2 regions of the Pseudomonas muyukensis genome follow, and region 2 is predicted to be linked to the other one. Evidence: riboswitches for the same ligand, from Rfam matches in the RefSeq annotation. Region 2 holds a riboswitch; the other holds the start of a gene.
The links. Region 2 has a riboswitch for cobalamin ahead of KSS95_RS15205 (ABC transporter ATP-binding protein). Riboswitches for the same ligand answer to the same signal wherever they lie in the genome.
Positions count from the first base shown of each region.

Region 1: it holds a riboswitch for cobalamin, as region 2 does, so the genes downstream of both, KSS95_RS17700 (TonB-dependent receptor) here and KSS95_RS15205 (ABC transporter ATP-binding protein) in region 2, are expected to answer to the same signal.

Region 1 covers NZ_CP077073.1:4,012,917-4,027,167, reverse strand. The annotation lists gene yghU (glutathione-dependent disulfide-bond oxidoreductase) at 1-560, opposite strand, end outside; gene KSS95_RS17700 (TonB-dependent receptor) at 1,857-3,980, opposite strand; cobalamin riboswitch at 4,090-4,295, opposite strand; gene KSS95_RS17695 (outer membrane beta-barrel protein) at 4,456-5,202, shown strand; gene KSS95_RS17690 (GNAT family N-acetyltransferase) at 5,320-5,889, opposite strand; gene KSS95_RS17685 (carboxymuconolactone decarboxylase family protein) at 5,968-6,306, opposite strand; gene lpxO (lipid A hydroxylase LpxO) at 6,474-7,373, opposite strand; gene thpR (RNA 2',3'-cyclic phosphodiesterase) at 7,589-8,134, shown strand; gene KSS95_RS17670 (NAD(P)H-dependent oxidoreductase) at 8,138-8,737, opposite strand; gene KSS95_RS17665 (TetR/AcrR family transcriptional regulator) at 8,830-9,426, shown strand; gene KSS95_RS17660 (AraC family transcriptional regulator) at 9,519-10,424, opposite strand; gene KSS95_RS17655 (NAD(P)-dependent alcohol dehydrogenase) at 10,601-11,653, shown strand; gene KSS95_RS17650 (zinc-binding dehydrogenase) at 11,753-12,736, opposite strand; gene KSS95_RS17645 (SDR family NAD(P)-dependent oxidoreductase) at 12,819-13,616, opposite strand; gene KSS95_RS17640 (LysR family transcriptional regulator) at 13,712-14,251, opposite strand, start outside.
Region 2 covers NZ_CP077073.1:3,388,442-3,402,692, reverse strand. The annotation lists gene paaA (1,2-phenylacetyl-CoA epoxidase subunit PaaA) at 1-436, shown strand, start outside; gene paaB (1,2-phenylacetyl-CoA epoxidase subunit PaaB) at 464-745, shown strand; gene paaC (1,2-phenylacetyl-CoA epoxidase subunit PaaC) at 754-1,512, shown strand; gene paaD (1,2-phenylacetyl-CoA epoxidase subunit PaaD) at 1,499-2,023, shown strand; gene paaE (1,2-phenylacetyl-CoA epoxidase subunit PaaE) at 2,039-3,115, shown strand; cobalamin riboswitch at 3,187-3,367, shown strand; gene KSS95_RS15205 (ABC transporter ATP-binding protein) at 3,484-4,260, shown strand; gene KSS95_RS15200 (ABC transporter substrate-binding protein) at 4,257-5,219, shown strand; gene KSS95_RS15195 (FecCD family ABC transporter permease) at 5,216-6,241, shown strand; gene KSS95_RS15190 (hypothetical protein) at 6,580-6,891, shown strand; gene KSS95_RS15185 (ATP-binding response regulator) at 6,908-8,527, opposite strand; gene KSS95_RS15180 (LuxR C-terminal-related transcriptional regulator) at 8,634-9,248, shown strand; gene KSS95_RS15175 (DUF6555 family protein) at 9,623-9,844, opposite strand; gene KSS95_RS15170 (con-10 family general stress protein) at 9,982-10,191, opposite strand; gene KSS95_RS15165 (CheR family methyltransferase) at 10,528-14,251, shown strand, end outside.

The sequences.
Region 1 (14,251 bases), 620 kb from region 2:
AGCTGACGCTTGGCTTCCATGCTGAAGCGGTTGATGGCGTATTCGAACTTCTCGGGCGCATACACATAGAAGTGGCCGAAACCGCCGCCCAGGTAGGGGGCCGAGCCCATCTGCCAGAACAGCCAGTTCAGGCTCTCGGTGCGCGCGGCTGGTGCCTTGGGCAGCAAGGCGCCGAACTTCTCGGCCAGGTACAGCAGGATCGAGCCGGACTCGAATACCCGCACGGGCGGTTCGACGCTATTGTCGAGCAGGGCGGGGATCTTCGAGTTCGGGTTGACCGCGACGAAGCCGCTGCCGAACTGGTCGCCTTCACCGATGCGGATCAACCAGGCGTCGTATTCGGCGCCGGTGTGGCCGAGGGCGAGCAGCTCTTCCAAGAGGATGGTGACCTTGACGCCGTTGGGCGTGGCCAGCGAGTAAAGCTGCAGCGGCTGCTTGCCGACCGGCAGCGGTGTGTCGTGGGTGGGGCCGGCGACGGGGCGGTTGATGCTGGCGAACTGGCCGCCAGAGGGGGCCTGGTGGGTCCAGACCTTGGGCGGAATGTACTCGGGCTTGCTCATGCGCGTAATCTCCTGGAAGGCGGAATGCGGCCAAGTAAAGGCGTGGACCTGCATTCATGCCATGGGTTCGGCGCGAGGGACAAATGCAATCGATGCATAACTGATATCGAATGGCGAGGCTTTACAGGTAGGCTCAGGTGTGACGCAACCCCGCCAAGCGCCAGAGGCACCGCGTCGCCTGGTTCGCCAGCAAGGCTGGCTCCTACGGGGCGTAGGAGCCGGCTTTGCCGGCGAACACCGGCGCAGCCGGTGCCATCCACCACGTCGCTTGCTTCGCCAGCAAGGCTGGCTCCTACAGGGCGTAGGAGCCGGCTTGCCGGCGAACACCGGCATAGCCGGTGCCATCCACCGCGTCGCCTGGTTCGCCAGCAAGGCTGGCTCCTACAGGGTGTAGGAGCCGGCTTGCCGGCGAACACCGGCGCAGCCGGTGCCATCCACCGCGTCGCTTGCTTCGCCAGCAAGGCTGGCTCCTACAGGGCGTAGGAGCCGGCTTGCCGGCGAACACCGGCGCAGCCGGTGCCATCCACCGCGTCGCTTGCTTCGCCAGCAAGGCTGGCTCCTACAGGGCGTAGGAGCCGGCTTGCCGGCGAACACCGGCGCAGCCGGTGCCATCCACCGCGTCGCTTGCTTCGCCAGCAAGGCTGGCTCCTACAGGGCGTAGGAGCCGGCTTGCCGGCGAACACCGGCGCAGCCGGTGCCATCCACCGCGTCGCTTGCTTCGCCAGCAAGGCTGGCTCCTACAGGGCGTAGGAGCCGGCTTGCCGGCGAACACCGGCGCAGCCGGTGCCATCCACCGCGTCGCTTGCTTCGCCAGCAAGGCTGGCTCCTACAGGGCGTAGGAGCCGGCTTGCCGGCGAACACCGGCGCAGCCGGTGCCATCCACCGCGTCGCTTGCTTCGCCAGCAAGCTGGCTCCTACAGGGCGTAGGAGCCGGCTTGCCGGCGAACACCGGCGCAGCCGGTGCCATCCACCGCGTCGCTTGCTTCGCCAGCAAGCTGGCTCCTACGGGGTGTAGGAGCCGGCTTGCCGGCGAACACCGGCGCAGCCGGTGCCATCCACCGCGTCGCCTGGTTCGCCAGCAAGGCTGGCTCCTACAGGGCGTAGGAGCCGGCTTTGCCGGCGAACACCGGCGCAGCCGGTGCCATCCACCGCGTCGCCTGGTTCGCCAGCAAGGCTGACTCCTACAGGGCGTAGGAGCCGGCTTGCCGGCGAACACCGGCATAGCCGGTGCCATCCACCGCGTCGCCTGGTTCGCCAGCAAGCTGGCTCCTACAGGAGTAGCGCATGGCGGGGGCCCTAGAAGCTGTAGTCGACCGTGGCGAAGTACGACCTGGGCGCCCCCAGCAGCCACTGCTCGCCGCTATAGCTGGACTGGGCATACTGGCGGTCGAACAGGTTGTTCACCTGCAGCCCCAGGCGTACATCGGGCAGCACTTGCCAGCCAAGGTTGGCGTCGACCACGCTGTAGCCCGGCACCTGGGCGTCGTTGGCGGCACTGGTGTAGCGCGCGTCCACATAGCGCAGGCCGATACCGGCGTCGACGGCCTGGCCGAAGCCTTTGCTCAACCACAGGTTGGCGGTGCGGCGCGGGACGTCTTGCGGACGATTGCCGGCCCGGTCGTACACCACACCCCCGCTGCGCTGCAGGAAATCATCGTACTTGGCCCGCAGCAGTGCGGCGTTCGCCGACACCTGCCACTGGTTGCCAAGGGCCAGCTCCAGGCTGGCTTCGAGCCCGTCGGAGGTCTGCTGGCCGGCTTGCTGGCTGCCCTTGGTCACCACGTCATAGACCGGCAGCTTTTTCTTGACGATGTGGTACGCCGCCAGCGTCCACTCGCCGCGCCCCTCCCAGAAACGCTGCTTCAAGCCCAGCTCGGTCTGCTTGGCTTCGGTCAGTTCCAGGCGCTGCTCGGGGCGCAAGGTCAACAGGTCGCCGACGCCATCCTCGCTGGTGGAGTACTGGCCGTACAGCGACAGGTCGTCGCTGACGGCGAACACCAGCCCGGCACGCCAGTTGCCGCCGCGCAGGCTGCGGTCGTTGCGGGTGCCGTTGGTGAGGTCGTCGCGGTCGATATGGTTCTGGTCGCGGCGCACGCCGGTGACCAGCGACAGGCGCTCGGTCAGTTGCGTTCTGTTTTCCGCAAAAAGAGCAAAGGTACTGGTTTTGGACAGCATCTGCGGGCGTAGCGGCGAGCCACTGTGGAAACCGCCGGGGGCGGGCTGCCAAGGGTCGAGCGGGTCCTTGCTGTCGTCGTTGTAGGGTGAGTTGCTGTCGACATTGAAACGGATCTTGTTGTACTGCGCCCCGACCACGGTCTTGCTGGCCAGCCCGAACAGCGAATGGTCGAAGGTGAAGCTCTGCAGGTCGCCGATCTGCTCCTGGTTGTGCTTGATCTCAAGGAAACTGCCACGCAGGATCTGCCCGCTGGCGCCATCCCAGCTGTACTCCTCGGCATTGCGCCAGTGCCGGCGGCTCTTGATGTAGTACAGCTGGTTGCTGGCGCTGAGGTGGTCGTTGATCTGCCAGTCGCTGGTCAGCCGCGTCCACTCGTCGTGGTAGCGCTGCTGGTCGTTGCTGACGTTGTAGTTCTTCTTGCCCAGGCTGCTGCGCAGGTGGCCGTCGATCAGTGGGGTGCCGTAGTAGTTGGCCGGTTGTGCGTCGCCGCGCTCGTGGGACAGGGTGAAGCTCAGGTCGTCCGTGGCGTCGAAGCGCAGTGCGGCCGACAGCGCCAGGCTGCGTGAGTCAGTGCGGTCGACCCAACCGTTGCCGGCCTGCTGGTTCAGGGTCAGGCGATAGCTCAGGCGTTCGCTGAGGCTGCCGCCGCTGTCCAGGCCGAGCTGCTGACGGTCCCAGGAGCCGTAACCCAGGCGCAGGTGGTTGCGAATGTCACCACTGAAGGGTTTTTTCGGGATCACGTTGACCACCGCGCCGGTGGCGCCTTCGCCATGCAGCACCGAGGCCGGGCCGCGGATCACCTCGATGCGCTCGACCATCCATGGGTCGACCGGGTAGGTGAGGGTGCCGGCACCGGCGTACAGGCGCGCGCCATCGAACAGGGTCATCACCGAGCTCTGGCCTGTGAAACCGCGCGCCGACAGGCCGGTACCGCCATCGCCCGGGGTGCCGATGAAGGTGATGCCCGGCGAGCGGGTCACGGCGTCCTGCACGGTCTGGTTGTTGCGCCCCTGGATCTGCGCCGCGGTGAGGGTGCTGGTGCTGGCCGGCGTTTCCAGGGCGCTGAGGTTCAGGCGCGAGCCGGCTTGGCTCGGGGTGGCCAGGTCGACGGCCTGCGGCTCACGGTTGTCGGTGATGGCCGTGGCGGGCAGGGTCAGGGAGGCGCCGGGCTGTTCGTCGGCCAGCGCTGGCAGGGACACGGCCAGGCAGGCCGCCAGGGTGTGAAGCTTGTTGAATCGGGACATGTCGTTCCACTGCTGCAGGAATGAATGGATCCCGGTGGAGAACACGCAACGGCGAATCGCGTAGGCAGGCGCGCACGCGGATACCGGCCTGCGCCCGCCCACCGCGGGTTGCCAAGTGAAGCCTCAGGCCGGTCTCCGGGCTTGCGAGGGTCATGAAGCCTTCACCTTCCCATGCCTGTGCACAGTGGTGTGTCGAAGGTTTCGCTCGCTTACCGTTGCGGGGGCAGCGCCGGACTTGTCGTTGACAACGACGCACCGGCTTCCCGTTTCACCCTGCGCGCGGCGGCGCAGGACACCTGAAACTGGCGCGCATCTGATCATCGAACCGGCAGGGAGTCAATCGTTTGAATGAACGCAAAATCTGTGACGCCTTAGCGAGTTAGCGGTAGTTGTCGAATTTTTTTCGAACTTTCGCCAGTGGCGTTGCCTCGAACCGGTCGTTGCTCATTCATTCACGTCATGGAGACTTCTGCGCATGTTTACCCGTCACCTGCTGCGTCATTCCTGCCTGTTGGCCTTGCTCGGCGCGCCCCTGGCCGCCACTGCGGCGCCGAGCAGCGATCCGCTGTTCACCCTCGGCCTGCTGGGCGCCTACGACAAGTTCAAGTTCGAGGGCGGCAGCGAATCGGACAAGCAACACATGGGTCAGGGCGGCGTGTTCGCCACCTTCGGCAACAAGATGACCGCCGAATCCGGCTTCATCTACCAGATCGGTGCCGAGGCCAAGTACGGCAAGAAGAGCGACAACAAGCTCAAGGAGGCCCAGGCCGACCTGGACCTGGGCTGGCGCGCCGCGCTGGATGCGCGCAACTTCGTCGACCTGACCCTGGGCGGCGGCTACAGCTGGACGCGCTTCGAACCCGAGATCAACGACCTCGATACGCGGCTGACCTACAAGTCGCCATTCGCCAAGGCGGCGCTGGGCTACAACCACCAGTTCGACGCCTCGACCCTGCGCGTGGAAGTGGGGGCGCGGCGTACCATCGATGGCCGTGCGCGGCTGAAGGTCGATGACTACGGCAGCGACAGCGTCGACATGAAGGACCGCACCAACCCCTATGCCGAGGTCACCTTGCTGATGAACCAGCAGGGCGGCATGCCGGTGCAACTGGGGGCGTACTACACCCGCACCGAGTACAAGCTCGACGAGGACACCCCGGTGGCGGACAACACCAAGCTCAAGCGGGACGAGTTCGGGGTGAAGGTGGGGTTGGCGTTCTAAGCGCCTGAACGATCTCACCCCCCCTCGCAATCGGTAGGCGCCAGCCTTGCTGGCGAACCAGGCCCCGTGTGCCCCGTGTTCGCCGGCAAACCGGCGCCTATGCCTCTGGCGTGCCGCTCAGCGACCGCGCCGGCGTGATACCCGCGCCTCGATATTCTTGCGGCCTATCAGCAGCGGCGGTTTCTCCAGCACTGGCTCATCGGCCAGCCACTTGTACATCACCAGGCAGTCCACCAGGCCCTGTTCGGCATGGCGATAGGCCTTGGGCAAGCGCCCGACCGTCTCGAAGCCAAGCTTGTGCCATAGCGCCACGGCCACCTCGTTGGTCGCCACCACCGAGTTGAACTGCAGGGCCAGGAAACCTTCCTGGCGGGCGAGTTTCTGCGAGTGCTCGCACATCAACCTGGCCACGCCGCGGCCACGGGCGCTGGCACAGACCATGTAGCCGCAGTTGCCCACGTGGCCACCGGGCCCGGCGGCATTGGCCTTGAGGAAATACGAACCGAGCAATGCGCCGTCCTCTTCGGCCACCAGCGTGCGCAGCGGGGTTTCCAGCCACAGCGCGCGGGCCCGCTCGAAATCGAGCCCGGGGTCGAAGGCGTAGGTCTGGCGGGCCTGGACGATGGCCTGGAAGGTCGGCCAGAAGCGTTCGAAATCTTCCGGGGTCATGGGGCGGATCTGGATCATGGCGGTTCCTGCGGGTACTGAGCCGCTCAGTCTGGGCGGCGCGGCGCCGCCGCGCAAGGGCGGCGACGCCTGGCCGGGTCAGGCCTTGCCCACGGCATCCAGGGCCCGGGCCGAGTAGACCAGCGCGGCGCCAGCATTCATCGCCACCGCCACCCCCAGGGCTTCGGCGATTTCCTCGCGGCTGGCGCCGTGCTTGACCGCCTGCTGCGAGTGCACGGCGATGCAGCCGTCGCAGCGGGTGGTGACGGCCACGGCCAGGGAGATCAGTTCGCGGGTCTTGGCATCCAGGTGGTTGGTCTTGGCCCCGGCGCCGCTGGCGGTCATGTAGCCGGCCACGGTATCGGGGGAGAGCTGCTTGAGATCGCCGATGCCGGCCATCAACTGCTTACGGTAGGCGTCCCAGTCCATCATGCTCATCGTGTTCACCTTGCGAGGTTGGCAACAGGAGCTTTCAGGCTAGACGAAAGTGGGCTGTTCGGGGGAAGGGGAGCTGCGTGGGTGTGGCGGGCTACGAGCGGCTGCGCCGATGTTCGCCGGCAAGGCCGGCTCCTGCGGATGGGCAGGAGCCGGTTTGCGCAGGGGGATCAGATGTAGATGAAGACCAGCACCAGCGCCGCGACCACCGCCCACTTTTCCAGGTAGTAGCGGGTGCGGTTGCGCTTTTTCATGGCCTTGCCGCGTTCACGGATCTTGTAGATGCGGGTGAACAGGCGGTTGATGCCGCCGGTCTTGTCGCTGGCGTCGTTGGGGGCTGCGGCGGCAGCCATGACGTTGCGGCTGAACCAACGGTTGAAGGCGCTCGCCCAGCGGTACTTGAGCGGGCGCTCGACGTCGCAGAACAGGATGATGCGGTTGTGCTCGGTGGTGTTGGCGGCGTAGTGGATGTAGGTCTCGTCGAACACCACGCCCTCGCCGTCGCGCCAGGAGTACTTCTCGCCGTCGACGTCGATGTAGCAGCCGTCGTCGTTGGGCGTGTCCAGGCCCAGGTGGTAGCGGTAGGAACCGGCGTAGGGGTCGCGGTGGCGCACCAGCTTGGCGCCTGGCGGCAAGGTGGCGAACATCGCCGCCTTGACCGAGCCGATGCCTTGCAGCAGTTCGGTGGTGCGTGGGCACAGGGTCATCGCCGAAGGGTGGCTCTCGCCGTACCACTTCAGGTAGAAGCGTTTCCAGCCGGTCTTGAAGAACGAGTTGAAGCCGACATCGTCATAGTTGTCGGACTTCTTGATCTCGCCGGCCTGCAGCAGCTGTTGGCCTTCGGCGCGGATTTCCTGCCAGTGGTCCTGCAGCACCTTCAGCTCGGGGAAGGCCTCCACCGGCAGGTACGGCTTGGCCGGGTGCTTGGAGAACAGGTAGAGGAAGGCGTTGACCGGGGCCAGGAAACTGGAGTGGTCACCCAGCTGGCGAGTCAGTTTGTGGCGAACCCGACCGCGCAGGTGAACATAGGCGATCGAGCATACGAAGATCAGTACGAGTGCAATTTTCATGGACGTTTACTTGTCGAAAAATGGCCATGCGCCATGGCTTAAGCCCGCCAGCATAAACAATCGTGGGCTGGGTTTGTACCTATTGTTGCGACAAATCCCCGCGACTTAGGTGGGATGGCCTACAGGTTGCGTAAACGATTCAACAGGTTGTGCAGCCTTTTCCGATGGCCAGGACGGTACACTCGAACCTTCGATCCGCTGCCAAGGAGCGCCACATGGTCCAGGATGCACGCCCAAGCGGGGCGCCCTTCAAGCGCCTGTTCTTCGCCCTGCCGGTCGCCGCTGCGCAGTGCCGGGCCCTGGCGCAATGGCGCCGAGGCCTGGGCCTGCGCAGCGGCAAGCCGGTGCCGGCCGAGAACTTCCACGTGACCCTGGTGTTTTTGGGCGATGTCGACGCGGCCCAGGTGCCGGCGATCTGCGCTGCGGTCGAACGGGTGAGCCGCCCGCAGGGGCCGTTGCGCGTGGTGCTGGACCGCTTGCAGGTGTGGCCGCGTGCCGACGCGCTGGTGCTGGAGCCCGAGCAGGCGCCCGTCGCCTTGCGCCAGCTGGTTTATGCCCTGCACCAGACGCTGTTGCCGCTGGGAATCGAGGCGCCGACCCGCGAGTACCGGCCTCACCTGACCCTGTCGCGGGATTTTCGCGGGCAGTTGCCGGAAGCCGGTGAAGCACCGGCGTTTTTCCTGGCGGCGCGGCACTTCACCTTGTACGAGTCGCGCAAGGGACGCTATTGGCCCTTGGCCGAGTGGCCCCTGGCGCATTAGGCGTCAGGCGGCGCTGTCGAGCTCGTTGAACAGCGACTGGCCAAGGCCTTTGGCCTGTTCGATCAGGGCCTGGGGATGACCGCCCTCGCTGTCGGCTAGCAGTGTCGAACTGAGCACCTGGGCCCCGCAATAGTCGAAGATGCCGTGCTCGATCTGCACCCGCATGGCTTCGCGGTAGCCGTGTCGCTCGAAGGTGCTGGCATCGGCGCCGGCAACGCCTACCAGATGCGCGGTCATGCCGCGCAGACGCTTGGTGGTGGAGCCGTCGGCGGCCTGGTCGAAGGCCCAGCCGTTGCTGAACACCCGCTCGACCCAGCCCTTGAGCAGGGCGGGCAGCGACCACCAGTAGATGGGGTAGACCAGCAGCAGGGTATCGGCGCGCTCGATGCGCGCCTGTTCGGCCAGCACATCGGCGGGCGGCTTGCCCTGGCGGCGATGCACGGCGTGGTCGGCCAGGCTGAAGCGCGGGTCGAAGCCTTCGGCGGCGAGGTCGGCCAATTCGCTGGTGTGGCCGCTGGCGTGCAGGCCGGCGGCGATCTGCCGAGCCAGGGCGTGGGTGAGGGAGTCGGGGTCGTGATGGCCGATGACGATCAAGGCATGCATAGCGGATCTCCGGGAACGGGATGCAAGGGCGCGGCGAGCGCTATATACTCGCGGTAAGTTACCTTTGGTAAGTTACTTTTGGTAGGTAATCGATGTCAAGCGAGCACAAACCCGTGGCGCGCAAACGCCTGTCGCGCGACGAGCGCCGGCGCCAGTTGCTGGATGTGGCCTGGCGACTGGTCCGTGAGGAGGGCACCGAGGCCCTGAGCCTGGGGCGCCTGGCCGAGCAGGCCGGGGTGACCAAGCCTGTGGTGTATGACCATTTCCAGACCCGTACGGGGCTGCTGGTGGCCTTGTACCAGGAGTACGACGCGCGCCAGACCGCGATGCTCGAGCGTGCCCTGGCCGGTTGCGCGGCCGACCTGGCGGACCGGGCCTGGGTGATTGCCGAGGCCTATGTGGATTGCGTGGCCACCCAGGGCCGGGAGATTCCCGGGGTCAGCGCGGCGCTGGCCGCTTCGCCGGAGATGGAGGCGCTCAAGCGCGGCTATGACGGGCCGTTCATGGACAAGTGCCGACAGGCCCTGGCGCCGTTCGCCGCGGCTGGCGAGATCGGCGTGGCCGGGCTTTGGGGCGTGGTGGGGGCGGCGGATGCGCTGTCACTGGCGGCGGCCTGTGGTGAGCTGGAGGTTGAGGCGGCCAAGCGGGAGTTGCAGGCGATCATCGTGGCGATGGTGTTGCGCCAGTGAGGGTTGGTCGGGGGGGGGACGGCGCCTGTCAGATCGAGCGCCGCCCGCGCGGCGCATCGCGGATGAATCCGCTGCCAGCCTTGGCGCGTGCCTCACACCGGCAAGCGCTGATAGGGCAACTCTTCCCCAGGACTGCGGGCAAACTGGCGCTTGTACTCGCGGCTGAACTGCGACGTGCTCTGGTAGCCAACCCGGTGCGCCACCTGGGCCACCCCCAGGCCTTCGCCGATCAGCATCTGCTGCGCCTTGAGCAAGCGCAGGCGCTTGAGGTACTGCATCGGCGCCAGGTCGGTGCAGCGCTTGAAGTGCTCATGGAAGGTCGACACGCTCATGTTGGCCCGGCTGGCCAGTTCATCGACCCCCAGCGGTTCGGCGTAATGCAGGCGCAGGTAGCTCAACGCCGCGGCGATGCGGGCAAAGTGCCCCTGCTGCTCGACCAGTGCCCGCAGCACCCCGGCCTGCGGGCCGCGCAAGGCGGTATAGAGCACTTCGCGCACCCGTGCCGGGCCCAGCACCTTGGCGTCCAGCGGGTCCTGCAGGCACTGCAGCAGGCGTTCGACGCTGTCGCGCATGGCCGCGTCCAGCGCCGCCGACGTCATCGATTGCGGGGTCTGGGCCTGTACGGCGGCGTCGGGGGCCAGGTTCATGCTCTGTACCAGCTCGCCGAGCAGGCTCCGGTCGATATCCACCGCCACCCCCAACAGCGGGGCGTCGGGGGTGGCGAAGGTCTCGCACATGAACGGCACCGACAGCGCCTGTACCAGGTAATGCCCGGCGCCGTACTCCAGGGTGCGCGGCCCCAGGCGTGCCAGCTTGCTGCCCTGGGCGAGGATGATCAGGCTGGGCTCGTAGATCTGCGGGCTGCTGGCCACGTAGTGCTCCCAGCTCAGCACCTGCACCTGCGCCAGGGCGGTGGGCACGAACCCCGGGCCTGTGGCGAGGCGACGGATCAGCGAGCAGAGCGTGGCGTTGGCATCCACGTGGCGAGTCAGGTGCATGATGGCCCCGGGTAGAGAATCGGACAGTCGTATCTTCGCAAATTCACGCGCAAGCGCCAGCTGTCGATAGGCAGATCCGGAGAATCGGGCATGCATGCCGGAGAATCGACCGTGGTCGAGGGCGGCCCGGCTGCGCAGAATGCGCGGCCTGTTCCGTTCCGCCCGAGAGGTCCCGCATGTACACCGCCATCGGCTATGCCGCCCAGTCTCCCTCCAGCCCTCTGGCCCCCATGACCTTCCAGCGCCGCAGCCCGCGCGCGGACGATGTGGTGATCGAGATCCTCTACTGTGGCGTCTGCCATTCCGATATCCACCAGGCCCGCAACGAGTGGGGCATTGCCGTGTATCCGCTGATGCCGGGCCACGAGATCGTCGGCCGGGTCAGCGCCGTGGGCGACCAGGTCAGCCGCCACCAGGTTGGTGACCTGGTCGGTGTCGGTTGCATGGTCGATTCGTGCCGCCACTGCGCAGCCTGCCGCCAGGACCTCGAGCAGTATTGCCTGGAAGGCCCGACCATGACCTACGCCAGCCCTGACCGCATCGATGCCAGCAACACCCTGGGCGGCTATGCCAGCAGCATCGTGGTCAGCGAGCACTTCGTGCTGCGCCTGCCGCAGGGCCTGGATCTCCCCAGCGCGGCACCGATCCTCTGCGCCGGCATCACCACCTATTCGCCGCTCAAGCACCACGGCGTCGGCCCCGGGCACCAGGTCGGCGTGCTGGGCATGGGCGGCCTGGGCCATATGGGCATCAAGTTCGCCAAGGCCCTGGGCGCCGAAGTGACCCTGTTCACCCGCTCCCTGGCCAAGGCCGAGGAGGCCCGACGCCAGGGCGCGGACCATGTGATCCTGTCCACCGATGCCGAGCAGATGCGCGCGGCGGCCGAGCGTTTCGATTTCCTGCTCGACACCATCCCGGTGCCGCACGACCTCAACCCGTACCTGGAGACCTTGAAGTTCGACGGCGTGCATATTCTGGTCGGGCTGGTCGAGCCGATCCAGACACCGGTGCATGCTGCCCACCTGGTGACCAAGCGCCGGGTGCTGGCGGGCTCGATGATCGGCGGGATCGCCGAAACCCAGGAGGTCCTGGATTTCTGCGCCGAGCATGGGATCGGTTGCGATGTCGAGATGCTGGATATTGCTGATATCAATCAGGCGTACGCGCGGATGATCGCGGGGGATGTGAAGTACCGTTTCGTGATCGACATGGCTACGTTGCGGGGGTGAGGGGCCCGCCGTTAGATAGGCAGCGCCTATCAGGTCGAGCGCCGCCCGCGCGGCGCTCGATCTTCCAGGCGCTGCAAAACGCCCGTCCTACCTCAAGCCTTACAACCGCGTCACCCACTTGCCCACGCGGCTGCCATCCTTGAGCTGACGCAACGCCGCCGGCAGTTCCTCGAACGCAAAGTCCTGGCGCGCCGGCGCCAACAAGCGGCCATCGGCAACCGCCTGCAACAAGCGCTCCCCCTCGGCTTTCAGCGCCTGGCGGTCAAGCAGGCGGCCATGGGCATGGACGCTGTTGAGCGCCACCTCATGCAACGAGATCGCGCTGCTGAAAGCCGGCAGCGGCGCCTGCTCCTGACGATCCTGAATGCACACCAGGTGGCCGTTGTATCCCAGCAGGTGGGCCAGGCTGGCCGCGTGGGCACCACTGACGGTGTCGAACAGCGCATGCAGCGGGCGCTCGCCCAGGGCCTGCTGCAGGGCCCCTTGCCAATCACCGGCGCGGTAGTCGAACACCCCGGCCACGCCCAGTTCGCGCAGGCGTGCATGGTGCTGCTGCCCGGCCGTGGCCCATACCTGCAAGCCACGCTGCACGGCCAACTGCACCAGGTAGAACGCCACCGCGCCGCCCGCGCCGATTACCAGCACATCGCGCGAGGCACCCTCGGCGACCTTTGCCAGCGCTTGCCAGGCGGTCAGCGCCGGGCATGGCACCGCGGCTGCGGCGGCGATGTCGAGGTTGGCAGGAATGTGCATCACCAGGCTGGCGTCGAGCAGGCAGTGTTCGGCGAAACTGCCGTCGCGCGACAGCGACTGGTGATAGGCGACGCGGCTGCCCAGCGGCAGGTCGACGCCTTCGCCCACGGCCACCACGAGCCCGGCACCGTCGACACCCGGCACGGTGCCCTGGCGCCAATCGGCGTGGCCCCATTCGCAGATCTTCCAGTCCACCGGGTTGAGGGCGATGGCCTGGTTGGCCACCAGCACCTGGCCGGGGCCGGGGGTAGGCAGGGGTTTGCGGATCAACTGCAGGCCGTCGAGGCCGGCACCTGGGGTCCAGCCCCAGGCTTGATGGTCATTGGACATGGTGGGTCCTTTCACGAAGGAATAACGTGGGGCACGTACGTGGGGCGGCGCTGCGCCGCCCCTTCAGTCAGCTCGGGGCGAGTCAGATAGCCATGCTGTCGACCACGCCGCCGTCGACCCGCAGGGCCGCGCCGGTGGTGGCGGAGGAGTACGGCGAGGCCAGGTACACCACCAGGTGGGCCACTTCGTCCACTTCGGCGGCGCGCTGGATGATCGAGCTGGGGCGGGCGGTGCGCACGAAGTTGTCGGCTTCTTCACGGACGTCGCGGCCGGAGGCCTTGGCGGCTTCGGCGACCAGGTTGGCGACGCCATCGGTGAAGGTTGGGCCGGGCAACACCGAGTTGACGGTGACGCCGGTACCAGCCAGGCGTTTGGCCAGGCCGTGGGAGACCGCCAGGTTGGCGCTCTTGGTCACGCCGTAGTTGATCATGTCGGCAGGAATGGCAATGCCCGACTCCGAGGAGATGAACAGGATGCGGCCCCAGCCTTTTTCCACCATGCCCGGGGCATAGTGACGGGACAGGCGCACGCCGGACAGCACGTTGGTTTCGTAGAAACGGGCCCACTCGCTGTCTGGCACTTCGAAGAAGTCGACGTCGTCGTAGATGCCCAGGTTGTTGACCAGGATATCGGCCTGGGGGTGCGCGGCGAACAGGGTCTGGGCGCCGGCGGCGCTGCCCAGGTCGGCGACCACGCCATGCACCTGGCCACGCCCGCCCTGGGCGCGCAGTTCGGCCAGGGCGGCATCGACCGACTTCTGGCTACGGCCGGCGATGACCACGTCGGCGTGGGCGCGGGCCAGGCCGCGGGCGATGGCCAGGCCGATACCGCCGGTCGAACCGCTGATGATGGCGGTGCGTCCGCCGAGGTCGATGTTCATGGAATGGCTCCTGTGGATGTGGGTTGCATCGATGGGAGACAAGGCTAGTCGCGCATTCCAAGACTGTAAAAGACGTAATTCGACTGAGTTAAGACCTATGCGGTCTTTTTAGCGGTTTGCGCGCGCTCAGTCAGGTCCAGCACCCGTTCGCGGAAGATCCCCACGATCGGCCGCAGGTCAACCTGGTGCCAGGCCGCCCATACCTGCACGCTGGGCTGGAACCAGTCCAGCTGGCGCAGCACCACGGCCGGGCCGACGCTGGCGCTGAGGCTGCCCTGCACCATGGCCAGGCCCAGCCCGGCGGATACCAGGCCGAGCACGCTCAGCGGGTCGGTGGCCTCCAGGGACAGGCGCGGGGTGAACCCGGCATCGCCACAGCGTGAGATGAAGTCGTCGCGCTTGTTGGCCTGGTCGGGCTGGCCACCGGTGATGATCCATTCCTGTTCATGCAGGTCGCCCGGGGTCAGCTCGGCCTTGTTCGCCAGCGGGTGCTGGGCGGGGATGGCCAGCAGCATCGGGTCGTCGAACACCGGGTGCGAACGCAGGTCCGGGTCGTTGGCCGGTGGCGGCTCGCACACCAGGGCGATGTCCAGGCTGCGCTGGCGCAGGCCTTCGAACTGTTCCTTGGGCGTCAT
Region 2 (14,251 bases):
GCTGACCATGATGCGCCACGGCACCCAGGCGCAGAAGGACATGGTCCAGGACGCCATCAACCGCCTGTGGTGGCCGTCGCTGATGATGTTCGGGCCCAGCGACGAGCACTCGCCCAACAGCGCCCAGTCCATGGCCTGGAAGATCAAGCGCCAGACCAACGACGAGCTGCGCCAGCGCTTCATCGACCAGACCGTGCCGCAACTCGAGCTGCTCGGCTGCACCGCGCCGGACCCGGCGCTGAAATGGAACGAGGCGCGTGGCCACTACGACTTCGGCCAGATCCAGTGGCAAGAGTTCTACGAGGTGCTCAAAGGTAACGGGCCGTGCAACCAGGAACGCCTGGCCAAGCGCCGCAACGCCATCGAAGGTGGCGCCTGGGTGCGTGAGGCCGCCGTGGCCTACGCCCGCAAGCAACAGAACAAGAACGCCGCCTGAGGCGGCCCGCGATCCTGAGGAACCCCCATGTCCACCTGGACCCTTTACGAAGTCTTCGTGCGCAGCAAGCACGGCCTGAACCACAAGCATGTCGGCAGCGTGCATGCCGCCGATGCCGCCATGGCCATCGAGAATGCCCGTGAGTTGTACACCCGTCGCAGCGAAGGCGTCAGCCTGTGGGTTGTGCCTTCGGCGCTGATCATCGCCTCCTCCCCGGACGAGAAAGACCCGCTGTTCGCCCCGGCGGACGACAAGGTCTACCGGCACGCCAGCTTCTACGAGCTGCCCGCCGAAGTCGGCCATATGTGAGGCGCGCCATGCACAAGCAAGCACTGATCCCCTACCTGCTGCTGCTCGGCGACAGCGCCCTGATCCAGGGCCAGCGCCTGTGCGAGTGGTGCGGCAAGGCGCCGGCCCTGGAAGAAGAGCTGGCGTTGATGAACGTAGGTCTGGACCTGGTCGGCCAGGCCCGCAACTGGCTGGAATACGCCGCCGAGCTGCTGGACGATGGCCGTGACGCCGACGCCCTGGCGTTTCGCCGCGACGAACGCGCCTTCCGTAACCTGCTGCTGGTCGAGCAGCCCAACGGCGACTATGCCGTGACCATGCTCAAGCAGTTCCTCTACGATGCCTGGCACCATGCCGTGCTCGACGGCCTGTGCGCCTCGCGCGACGAACGCATCGCCGGCATCGCCGCCAAGGCCTTGAAGGAAGTCACCTATCACCTGCGCCGCTCCGGCGAGTGGGTGCAGCGCCTGGGCGACGGCACGCCAGAAAGCCGCCGGCGCATGCTCGACGCCATACCGCTGCTGTGGCGCTTTACCGTCGAGCTGACCGCCGCCAGCGACCACGAGGTGCAACTGGCCGCGGCAGGTGTCGGCGCCGACCCAGCCCAGGTCGGCCGTCGCTGGCAAGCCACGGTCGGTGCGCTGTTCGCCTCGGTCGAGCTGCCGCTGCCCCAGGCCGCCAGCCACTTTTACCTCGACGGCCGCCAAGGCTTGCACACCGAGCACCTGGGCCTGCTGCTGGCCGAAATGCAATTTCTGCCACGGGCCTACCCCGATGCGACCTGGTGAGCTGATCGTCGGCGACCGTGGCGCCCGGGCCCAGCAACCGGGCGATCTGGCCCGCGCCTGGGCGGTGCTGGCCGAGGTGATGGACCCGGAGGTGCCGGTGGTCAGCGTGGTCGACCTGGGCATCGTCCGCGACCTCGACTGGCGCGCCGGCCACCTGCACTTGGTGGTGACCCCGACCTATTCCGGCTGCCCGGCCACCGAGGTGATCGAGGGCGATATCCGCCAGGCCCTGGAACACGCCGGCTTTCCGGCCCCCGCCGTGGAGCGGCGGCTGACCCCGGCCTGGAGCACCGACTGGATCAGCACCCTGGGCCGTGAGCGCCTGCTCGCCTATGGCATCGCCCCGCCCGAGGGCGGCGCGAGCCTGCACGGCCACAGCCCCGTGGTGTGCTGCCCGCAATGCGCCAGTGGCGACACCGAGCTGCTCAGCGAGTTCGGCTCCACCGCCTGCAAGGCCCTGTACCGCTGTCGCGCGTGCCTGGAGCCGTTCGACTACTTCAAATGCCTATGAGCCGTGGAGAACACCATGAGCCAGTTTCACCGCCTGACCATCAAGCAAGTGCGTCAGGAAACACGGGACGCCGTGTCCATCGCCTTCGACGTGCCTAGCCACCTGCAGGACGATTTCCGCTTCACCCAGGGCCAGTACCTGGTCATGCGCACCCAGCTGGACAATGAGGAAGTGCGCCGCTCCTACTCGATCTGCAGCGCGGTGCAAGACGGCGAACTGCGCGTGGCGGTCAAGCGCGTGCCGGGCGGGCGCTTCTCGGCGTTCGTCAACGACGTGCTCAAGGCCGGCCAGCAACTGGAGGTGATGCCGCCCTCGGGCAGCTTCTTCGTGCCGCTGCAGCCGACCCACCAGGGCCACTACCTGGGCGTCGCCGCCGGCAGCGGCATCACCCCGATCCTGTCGCTGATCGCCACCACCCTGGCCTGCGAGCCGCACAGCCGCTTCACCCTGCTGTACGGCAACCGGGCCAGTGGCAGCGCGCTGTTCCGCGACCGCTTGGAAGACCTGAAGAACCAGTACCTGGAGCGCCTGAACCTGATCTTCGTGTTCAGCCGTGAACAACAGGATGTCGACCTGTACAACGGTCGCATCGACGCCGACAAGTGCGACCAGCTGTTCTCCCGCTGGCTGGATGTGCCCAGCCTCGACGCCGCCTTCATCTGCGGCCCCCAGGCCATGACCGAGACCGTGCGCGACAGCTTGCAGGCCAACGGCATGGACAAGGCGCGCATTCACTTCGAGCTGTTCGCCGCCGCCGATGGCACGGCCCGCCGCGAGGCACGCGAGGCCGCTCGCCAACTCGATGCCAGCAGCAGCCAGATCACCGTGATCAGCGATGGCCGGGCGCTGGCCTTCGACCTGCCGCGCAATACCGTCAGCGTGCTCGACGCCGGCAACGCCATTGGCGCCGAGCTGCCCTATTCGTGCAAGGCCGGGGTGTGCTCGACCTGCAAGTGCAAGGTGATCGAGGGCGAGGTTGAGATGGACAGCAACCATGCCCTGGAAGACTACGAAGTGGCGGCCGGCTACGTGCTGTCCTGCCAGAGTTTCCCGATCAGCGACAAGGTGGTGCTGGACTTCGACCAGCTTTGACGCCAAGGGCTTGGCTATCGATTAGGCATGCGTTGACTCCCAAGGGCAGAAATGCTCAGATGCGCCCCTGCTTTCAGGTGTCCCTGGCCGCCGCGCCAGGGATTAAACGGGAAGCCGGTGCCTCGCCCGTGCGAGAAGTCCGGCGCTGCCCCCGCAACGGTAAGCGAGCCAGGCATTCGATACACCACTGTGCCCCGCGCATGGGAAGGTGAATGCCCGATGACCCTCGCCAGCCCGGAGACCGGCCTGATTCGCCCATGGCCATTCCCGCGGAGGGCGGGTGCGCTCAGCTTGCCAGGCGCCCCTGCGCCTGCGCGGCCGTCTCGCACCGTCACCGTCGGGCTCATTCATTCCTGCGGTGTCTGTTCATGTCTTCTCCCCTGCTGCACCTGGAGCGCCTGCACTGGTCACTGTCCGCCAGCGGGCCAGACCTGCTGGCCGGCATCGACCTCAAGGTCCAATCCGGCGAGTTCGTCGGCCTGATCGGGCCCAATGGCAGCGGCAAGACCAGCCTGCTGCGCTGCGCCTACCGTTTCAGCCGGCCACGGGCTGGCCGGGTGCTGCTCGATGGCGAGGATATCTGGCTGCACCCGCCGCGCTGGCTGGCCCAGCGGGTGGCGGTGATGCTCCAGGAATTTCCCGAGGATTTCGGCCTGAGCGTGAGCGACGTCGTCGCCATGGGCCGCACCCCGCACCTGGGCTGGCTCGACGCTGACGGCGACCCGGCGCCGGTGGACCAGGCCTTGCGCCAACTGGGCCTGCAGGACCGCGCCGCGCAAGGCTTCGCCAGCCTGTCCGGTGGCGAGAAGCAACGTGTGCTGCTGGCCCGGGCCCTGGCCCAGCAGCCGCGCCTGCTGATTCTCGACGAGCCGACCAACCACCTCGACCCACGCCACCAGCTGGCCCTGCTGCAGCACCTGCGCGGCAGCGGCCTGGGCTTGCTGGCCAGCTTCCACGACCTCAACCTGGCGGCGACCTTCTGCGACCGCCTGTACCTGATCGAGCAAGGCCGGATCATCGCCCAGGGCACGCCTGCCGAGGTGTTGACCGAGCAATGCCTGGCCGAGGTGTTCGGGGTTCACGCCCTGGTCGACCGCCACCCCGTGGGCCAGCACCCACGCATTACCTGGATCCGTCACGCATGACCCGCCTGCTGCTTGCCCTGTTCGCCTGCCTGCCGCTGTGTGCCCTGGCGCAGGGCTTCCCCGTGACCGTGCGCAGTTGCGAGCGCGAGGTCAGCTTCAGCCAGCCACCGCAACGGGCGGTGAGCCACGACGTCAACTTGACCGGCATGCTGCTGGCACTGGGGCTGCGCGAGCGCATGGTCGGCTACAGCGGCATCAGTGGCTGGAAAAGCCTCGCCCCGGCAATGCGCCAGGCCCTGGGCGGCCTGCCGGAACTGGCCCCGCGCTATCCGTCGGTGGAAACCCTGCTCGCGGCCGATGCCGACTTTCTGTTCGCCGGCTGGAGCTATGGCATGCAGGTCGGTGGGCCGCTCACCCCACAGCGCCTGGCAACGTTCGGCATTCCGGTATACGAGCTGAGCGAGTCGTGCTCGCGGATCATGCCCTGGCACCCGGCAAGCCTCGACGACCTGTACACCGACCTGAACAACCTGGGGCGCATCTTCGGCGTCAGCGCGCGGGCCGACCGCCTGGTCGAGCAACTGCGCCAGCGTGTCGCGCGGGTCAGCGCTTCGCTGGCCGCGCTCCAGGATCGACCACGGGTGTTCCTCTACGACAGCGGCGAGGACCGCCCCACCACCTCCGGCAGCCTGGGCATGCCCCAGGCCCTGATCGATACGGCCGGCGGCAGCAATGTGATGGCCGACGTGCCTGCCAGCTGGACCGAAGTCAGCTGGGAAAGCGTAGTGGAGCGCGACCCTGAGGTGATCGTCATCGTAGACTACGGCCCGACCCGCTGGCAGCAGAAACGCGACTACCTGCTGCAGCACCCGGCGCTGGGCAGCGTCACGGCGATTCGCCAGAAGCGCTTCGTGGTGTTGTCCTATTTACAGGTGACGCCCTCGGTGGACAACGCCGAGGCCATCGAACGCCTCGCCCAGGCGCTGCACCCGCAGCGCTTTGCCGGGACGCAGCGGTGAGCCTGTTGCGCCGCCCTGGCGGCTACCGCCTGCTGTTGATCGGCCTGGGCGCCGCGCTGCTGGCCTCGTGCCTGTTGTCGCTGGGCTTCGGCGCAGCGCAGGTGCCGGCAGGCAAGGTACTGGCGATCGTGCTGCAGCAACTGGGCCTGGCCCCAGCGACAGACGCCGGCCGTGGCCAGGCCCAGATCGTCTGGCAGATCCGCGCGCCACGGGTGTTGCTGGGGGCTTTGGTCGGTGCCGGGTTGGCCCTGGTCGGCAGCGCCTTGCAAGCGGTGACCCGCAACCCACTGGCCGACCCGCACCTGCTGGGCGTGAGTTCAGGCGCAGTGCTCGGGGCGGTGCTGGTGGTGCTGTACCTTGGGCCTTTCGCCGGGCTGCTGAGCCTGCCGCTGGCGGCCTTTGTCGGCGCCCTGGGCTGCATGCTGCTGGTACTGGGCGTCGCCAGCCGGCGCGGGCGCCTGGACAGCGAGCAACTGTTGCTGGCCGGGGTCGCGGTGTCGTTCGTGGTGATGGCCCTGGCCAACCTGCTGCTGTACACCGGCGATCCCCATGCCGCCAGTTCGGTGATGTTCTGGATGCTCGGCGGGCTGGGCCTGGCGCAATGGTCGCTGCTGTGGCTGCCGGCGTTGGCCGTGCTGGCCGGTTTTGCCCTGCTGATGTCGCTGGCGCGCGCGCTCAATGCGCTGATGAGCGGCGAACAGACGGCGGTGAGCCTGGGCTTCGACACGCGCCGGGTGCGCGCCGTGGTGTTCGTCGGCTGCGCGTTGCTCACCGGTGTGCTGGTGTCGTTGTCCGGGGCTATCGGTTTCGTCGGCTTGATGCTGCCGCACATGGCCCGGCGCCTGGTCGGGGCCGAGCATCGCCGGCTGTTGCCGGTTTGTGCGCTGCTGGGGGCGTTGTTCGTGGTCTGGGTCGATCTGGCGGCGCGCACCTTGATTGCGCCGCAGGACCTGCCCATCGGTATTGCCACGGCGGCGTTGGGGGGCGGGTTTTTTATTGTGTTGCTGCGGCGTAGGGGGTGAGCGGTGGGGCCACTGACGGCGGACAGCCCCCTTCCAGGGAAAGGACCGCATCAAGGCCGCCAGGTGTTCGCCACAACCCTTGCAGCGCCTATCAGATCGAGCGCCGCGCGGGCGGCGCTCGATCGACCAGGCGCCGCACCACTTCCGACGAACCCATACCCGCCCCCCAATCCCCCGTCAAAAATCACCACGAGACGGCCATTAGCCACCTAGCACATCTGCCCTACATCCCGCAGGGTACAGCGGCGCTATAGTCGCCCTACCCCTCGTCCGGCCAGTACCTCCCTTTCCTGGCCGGGCGGGTGGCGTTCCGAGAACAATGCCAAGGAAGCAACGCGATGATCCCCATGTCCCTCCCCTTCAAGTCCCTGGTCCTGCTCGCCGGCCTCGCCGCCGTGGCCGGTTGCCAGACCGCCTCGCCCAATGCCGACACCCTCAAGCAACGCACCGAGGTCACCCTCGGCGTGCCGGTCAGCAAGGTCAGCAACCTGCGCAGCGACTCCACCACCACCTACTACACCGTGAGCACCGGCAAAGGGCAGTTCGACTGCCAGGTGGCCAGTGGCGGCATGGTGGCCATCGCCGGCATGGGCCTGATCACCCCGTCACCCAACTGCTGGAAGGAAGGGCAGGCGCCGACCTTCCAGTGACCGCCCGCAGCGCCGCCTAGCCGGTCGGCGCCGCGCTGGTTTCGCGCAATGCCCGCAACGCCGCCCGCAGTTCCGCCGGCCGTACCGGCTTGGCCAGCACGGCAATGCCGCGTGCCTGCAAGGCGCCCTGCAGGCGGTCGAGGTCATGCCCGGTCATGATCAGTGCCGGCACCCGCTCGCCGCGCTGGGCGCGCAGTTGATCGATGCAGTCGATGCCCGTGGCCTGCGGCCCCAGGTCGTAGTCGGCGACGATCACCTCGCAGTCACTGCTCAGCCCCTGGGCCGAGCTCTCGGCCTGCACCTGGCAGCCCCAACGCTGCAGCAAGGCGCTGGTGGCCTGCAGCACGTTATGGTCATCCTCCACCAGGCACACCCGCAACCCACTGAGCATGCCTGCCTGGATCGCCTGGTCGACCGTCGCGCGCGGCACTTGCGCCGGCACTTTGGCCAACCCTTGCAAGGTCACGCAGGTGCCATGCCCAGGCCGCGAGCGCAGGCTGACCTCAAGCCCCATCAACTGCCCCAGGCGCTTGACGATGGCCAGCCCCAGGCCCACGCCCTCGACGTCCTTGTCGCGCAGCTCGCGCACCCGGTAGAACTCCTCGAACACCTTGTCCTGGTGCTCCTCGGCGATGCCCCGGCCGCGGTCGCAGACAACGATGGCCAGGCCCTCGCCGCGGGGCCGCAGGCCAATCAGCAAGGGACGCCCGGCGGCGTACTTGAAACTGTTCGACAGCACGTTCTGCACCATGGTCGCCAGCATTCCCGGGTCGGCGCGGGTCCAGTGCCGGCTGGGCACCAGGCGCATCTCCACGCCGGCCCAGCGCGCCGCTTCGTGGTTCTGGCGCAGCAGTTCGCGCAAGAACGGCTCCACGGCGAACGCCTCCCACTTCGGCTGCACCCGGCCGTTGTCCAGGGTGTACAGGTCGAGGATCGAGCGGAACAGTTGCGAGACGTTGAGCAGCGAGCGGTCGATGCTGTCCACCAGGCGCCGCTCTTCATCGCCCAGGCGCGCCTCGCGCAGGCAGGCGGTGAACAGGCCGATGGAGTGGATCGGCTGGCGCAGGTCATGGCTGGCCTGGGCCAGGAAGCGCGATTTCTCGCGGGTCGCCGCCTCGGCCAGGGCCGTGGCCTTGCGCGTGCGCTCCAGCAGCAGGTGGGCGTAGAACGGAATCAAGGTGCTGGTGGTGAGCAACATCAGCAGCATGAACGGCTGCTGCTGCCAGTACGGGGTCAGCTGCCACACCACCAGCAACGCCCCCAGGGCCAGCACCGTGGCGATGGCCAGGTAGCGCGAGCCAAAGCGCATGCCATTGCCCAGGTTGATCCAGACCATCACCGCATACAGCGGCAACGCCGCCTCGCCACCGACCACCAGTCCGAAACTGGTGCCGGTGTAGTCGCCCAGCATGCCGAGGATGCGCCGGGCCGGATAATGCCCCGGCCAACGCTTGATGGCCTGGCGCATGCCCACCGAGGCCACGACAAAACAGGCGTAATAGAGCAGCACCGGCAGATAAGTCGCGATCTCCCGGCCTGGCAGGAAACCCAGCAGGGCCACGTAGGTGATCGCGCAGGAGGCGACGATGATGCGCAGGTTGGCCTGGTCCAGTTCGTTGTTTTTCTCGAACTTCATGGGGTAACTTCCTTGTGCGCCAGTAGTCATTTCCTGCATGTGCCCAGCCATTGGGCGCAGGTGACTGCTAAATTAGCATGTGTCGGCTAACAGGGAGTTCCACGACGTGACCTGCCGCATCATCGTGGCGGACGATCATCCGCTGTTCAGGGAAGCCATGGCCAGCACCGTGCGCCGGCTGTTGCCCGACGCCGAGCTCGACCAGGCCGGCAACCTCCAGGACGTGCTGCGCCTGGCCAGCCAAGGCACGCCCCCGGACACCCTGATCCTCGACCTGCGCTTCCCGGGGCTGAGCTGCATCGCCCGCCTCGCCGAGCTGCGCCGGCAACTGCCGCGCACTACCCTGATCATCGCCTCGATGGTCGACGATCCTGAAGTGGTTGGCGCAGTGATGGACGCCGGTGCCGATGGTTTCATTGGCAAGAGCCTGACCCCGGATGAGATCGGGGCGGCGATCCTGGCCATTCGCGAGGGTGACGTGGTGGTGCGCTATGTCCCTTCCGGGTTGCTGCCGCAGATGGCCGCCGACAGCGAGCTGGAGCAGCTCACCCATCGCCAGCATGATGTACTGCGGCTGATCGCCCAGGGCAAGACCAACAAGGAGATTGCCCGGGAACTCGATATCTCGCCGTTCACCGTGCGCATCCATGTCTCGTCGCTGCTCAAGACCCTCAACGTGCCCACCCGTACCGCGGCGGCGGTGAAGTATTCCGGGAGTTGAGGCGCGTTAGGCGCAGGGGTGTTCGGCGACAGGCTGGCAGCGCCAGGTCGATCGAGCGCCGCCCGCGCGGCGCATCGCGACGCAAGGCCGCTCCTACATTTGTTGCAACGTGGCCATGCCTGATAGGCCATGGTTGTTAGCCTGGTTGGCATGACGTGGTTTTTGCGTGGGCATTGCTGCCGCCCCATCCCTCTCGCGCCCTGCGCCAAGGCTGGCAACCATGGCCTGACAGGCATGGCCACGTTGCAACAAATGTAGGAGCGGATTCATCCGCGATGCGCCGCGCGGGCGGCGCTCGATCTCGAGCGCGGCGCAAGGCTAGCGCCTGGCACCTGGTCGCTTCCACGCCACCGCCTGCAACAACCTGCAAAGCCCTACTCGCGCCAACGCACCTCCGTTATCCCATAGCGCTCCGCCATTGGTCGGCTGACTTTCCTGATCCGCTCCCGGCCGAATTTCGGAATGATCCCCAGGCCCGCGTCGCAACTGGCCCAATGCCAAGCCTCGGCATTGTCCATGTGCTCCAGACGGATGATGAACTGGCGTGGCTGGCCATGCAGTTGGTACTCGATGGTGTACAGCTGGGGATTAGGCATTGCGCGAAGCCCTCCTCTTTTCCATGGATGACACTTCGACTGATCCAGCTTTGGCGAAAAAATTCAAAAGATTGTCGGACAAGGCGACGCCTCCCTTGCAACCACAGGCGGGCGTCAGCGCAGGTATGCCGCTCAAGTCACCGGTTGCGACCGCCGCCGTGGCTGTTCTGGCCGCCCTTGCGCCCTGCCTCGGAAGCCCGGGCACGGTCATTGGCGAAATTGCCCCCCGAATTCTGCCCGCCCTTGTGGCCGGCGCGCGAAGCGCGCTCGCGGTCGTTGGCGAAGTTGCCTGGGTTGGTTTCCTTGGTGCCGCCGCGTTGGCCGGCCTGGTCCTGGTCACGAGCCATGTCGTTTCTCCTTTACCCATTGGTTTGACGTGGCACGGAATCACCCGTGCACAGGTTCCGAACCGCCCGAGCACGAATCTGCTCAATGGCGCCGCCAAGGTTCGGACGAGCGGCAGCAAGCAGCACGGCAAGAAATGCCACCGCCGGGCAACAACGGTCGCACTTTTGTCCGCTGCCAAGGGTCACAGCCATGCACCAGGCTCCGTTGGCCCCCGCTGCTCGGTGGCGCCGTCGTCGAACGGCCCATGACCGCTCGTCTGCCAACCGATCCGCAGCCTATAATCCGCCCACCGTGCCCGGCAGGGCCATCTCCCGATTCGCACAAGGCCCGTGCCCATGAAGTCGTCCAGCAAAACCACCCTCGCCTCGCCGCACAATCCGGCGCTGAGCCCCAGCCATCTGGATTTTCCAGTGGTCGGCATCGGTGCCTCGGCAGGTGGCCTGGAGGCGATCCGCACCTTCTTCCAGCACATGGCGCCAGACAGCGGCATGGCCTTCGTGGTGGTCCTGCACCTGTCCCCGGACCATCAGAGCCAGGCCGACCGCATCATCCAGGCGGTTACCCGGATGCCGGTGCGGCAGGTCACCGACCCGGTGCCGATCGAGCGCAACCATGTTTACGTGATCGCCCCGGCCAACCGGCTGTCGACCAACGACGGCTACCTGCGGGTCAGCCCCGCCAACCGCAGCCGTGGCGACCATGTGGCCATCGACCTGTTCTTCCGCGACCTGGCCGATGTGCACAAGGATCACGCCTTCTGCGTGGTGCTTTCAGGCACAGGCAGCGACGGCGCCGTGGGGCTGTCGCGGATCAAGGAACAAGGTGGCGTGACCTTGGTGCAAACCCCCGAGGATGCCCTGTACCCCGACATGCCCCAGGCCGCGCTGGCCACCGGGATGGTCGACCTGCTGCTGCCGGTGGCCGAGATGCCGACCCGCCTGGTGACGCTCTGGCGCACCGCGCGCGCGGTCAAGCTGCCGCGCATCGAGGACGACAGCCTGCCGCCGGCGCTGGGTGAGCGCGAAGGCGACCCCACCGTCAGCGACCCGCTGCTGGAGGAAATCCTCGCCCTGCTGCACGGCAACACCGGCCACGACTTCGCCCATTACAAGCGCGCCACGGTATTGCGCCGTCTCGAACGACGCCTGCATGTCACCGGGCAGACCGACCTGGCGGGCTACCGCGACTTCCTGCAGCTGCACCCTGAGGAAGCGCGGGCATTGCTGGCCGACATGCTGATCGGGGTGACCAACTTCTTCCGCGATCGCGAAGCGTTCGACGCCTTGCAGCGTCAGGTGATGCCAGGCCTGGTCAATGATCATGGCGACGACGAGATCCGCGTCTGGTCGGCCGGCAGTTCCACCGGCGAGGAAGCCTACAGCCTGGCCATGCTGGTCACCGAGCAACTGGCCCTGGCCCAGCGCAGTGCCCAGGTGCAGATCTTCGCCACCGACCTTGACGAGCGCGCGGTGGCGGTCGGTCGGCTTGGCCTGTACCCCGAGGCGATCGCCGCCGATGTTTCACCGCAACGGCTGCGGCAGTTCTTCGCCAAGCAAGACCAGCACTACCGGGTGCGCAAGGCGATTCGCGAGCAAGTGCTGTTCGCCCGGCACAACCTGTTGTCCGATCCGCCGTTTTCCCAGCTCGACCTGATCGTCTGCCGCAACCTGCTGATCTACCTGGACCGAGACGTGCAACGGGACATCCTGCGCCTGTTCCATTTTGCCTTGCGTCCTGGCGGCCACCTGTTCCTGGGCAGTTCCGAATCGACGGACCTGGCCGCCGAGCTGTTCGTGGCGGTGGACAAACGCAACCGCATCTTCCGTGCCCGCGAGGTGCCAAGCAGCCGTCATCCGGAGCGCCTCAAGGCCCCGCTGCCGGCGCAGCCGCCCGCCAGGGCCCGGGGCGGGCGCCGGCTGGCCTACGGCGAAATTCATCACCGCGCCTTGGCGCGTCGATCGCCGCCCAGCCTGATCGTCGACGCCGACGGTAATATCCTGCACATGAGCGAGGGCGTCGGGCCGTTCTTGCGGCATGCCGGCGGCGAGCTCAGCCACAACCTGCTCAGCCTGGTGCTCGCCCCGCTGCGCCCAGCCCTGCGCAGCGCCTTGCTGCAGGCCCAGGGCAGCGGCCAGGCGGTGACGTCACGGGCGATCAGCGTCAACCTCGATGAGCAGCGCAGCGACGTGCGCATCCTGGTACAGCCGCACCAGGACGAGCCCAGCGCCAGCGAATGCCTGCTGGTGGTGTTCCAGGCCTGCGAAGCAGACCAACCCATGGCCGTCGGCCCAGCCATCGAACTGACCGAGGGCACCTTGCTGGGCAACCTGGAGCGCGAGCTGCACCGCACCCGCCTGCAATTGCAGGAAACCATCGAGCAGTCGGAGTTTTCCAGCCAGGAGCTGACCGCCTCCAACGAGGAGATGCAGGCGATAAACGCCGAACTGCGCTCGGCCAGCGAGGAGCTGGAAACCAGCAAGGAAGAGTTGCAGTCGATCAACGAGGAGTTGCTGACGGTCAACTACGAGCTCAAGACCAAAGTCGAGGAAACCGACAAGGTCAACGACTACCTGAGCAACCTGATCGCCTCCACCGACATCGCCACCGTGTTCGTCGACCGCAACCTGCATATCCGCTGGTTCACCCCGCGTGCCACCGACATCTTCAGCATGCTGCCGGTCGATACCGGTCGCTCGCTGCTCGACATCACCCACCGGCTCGATTATCCAGGCCTGGCCGATGACGCACGGGCCGTGGTCGAGCGCGAAACCACCATAGAGCGCGAGGTGCTCGGCCACAACCAGCATTGGTACCTGGCCCGCCTGCTGCCGTATCGGGCCAGCGAGCGCAATGTCGACGGCACCGTGCTGACCTTCATCGACATCAGCAAGAGCCGTGCCGCCGAGGAGCGCCTGCGCCAGGGCGAGGAGCGCATGCGCCTGGTGGCCGAGAGCACCCACGATTTCGCCATCATCCTGCTCGACGAACAGGGCCTGATCATCGACTGGAATACCGGCGCCGCGCTGATTTTCGGCTACGGCAAGGACGAAGTGCTCGGCCAGCACTACCAGTTGATCTTCACCGAGCAGGACCGCGGCGATGGCGTGCCCGAACGCGAGCTGCGCGCCGCACGCCTGCATGGCCGTGGCCAGGACGAACGCTGGCACGTGCGCAAGGACGGCAGCCGCTTTTATTGCAGCGGCGAGGTGTCGCGCCTGAAGGGCAGCAGCCTGCGCGGCTACGTCAAGATCGCGCGTGACCTGACCGGGCACAAGCGCCTGCACGACGAACAGACCAAGCAGCTGGCCGAGTCCCAGAGCAGCAGCCACATGAAGGACGAGTTCTTCGCCGTCATGTCCCACGAGCTCAAGCATCCGCTGAACCTGATCCAGCTCAACGCCGAGATCCTGCGCCGGGTCCCGGCGGTCAAGGGGGCCAGTGCCGCCAGCAAGGCCGTGGCGACTATCTGCGAGGCGGTCGCCAGCCAGGCACGGATCATCGATGACCTGCTCGATGTCGCGCGTATCCGCACCGGCAAGCTCAAGCTCAAGACCCAGCAGCTCGACCTGGGCCTGGTGCTGCAGGACATACACGCGCTGGTGGTCAACGAGCAGCACGCCTGCAGCGTGCGCCTGGCCCTGCCCGCCGATGGCGCGCCGGTGTATATCGAAGGTGACGGCACGCGGCTGGAGCAGATCGTCTGGAACCTGTTGAACAACGCGCTGAAGTTCAGCCCCAGCGGTAGCGAGATCCGCCTGGTGCTGAGCCGGCATGACCGCCAGGCGCAACTGGATGTGATCGACCAGGGCGTCGGCCTGACCGACGAGAACCTGGAAACGGTGTTCGACCTGTTCAGCCAGGCCGCGCCCCAGCTCGCCAGCCACAGCCGCGACGGACTGGGCATTGGCCTGTCGCTGGTGCGCCAACTGGTGGAGGCCCACGGAGGCACGGTGAGCGCCTATTCCCAGGGGCTGGGCCGCGGCGCGACCTTCAGCGTGCGCCTGCCGTTGTGCGACCCAGGGCAACAGCCCCAGCCCGGCACCGACCTGGTAGCCGCCG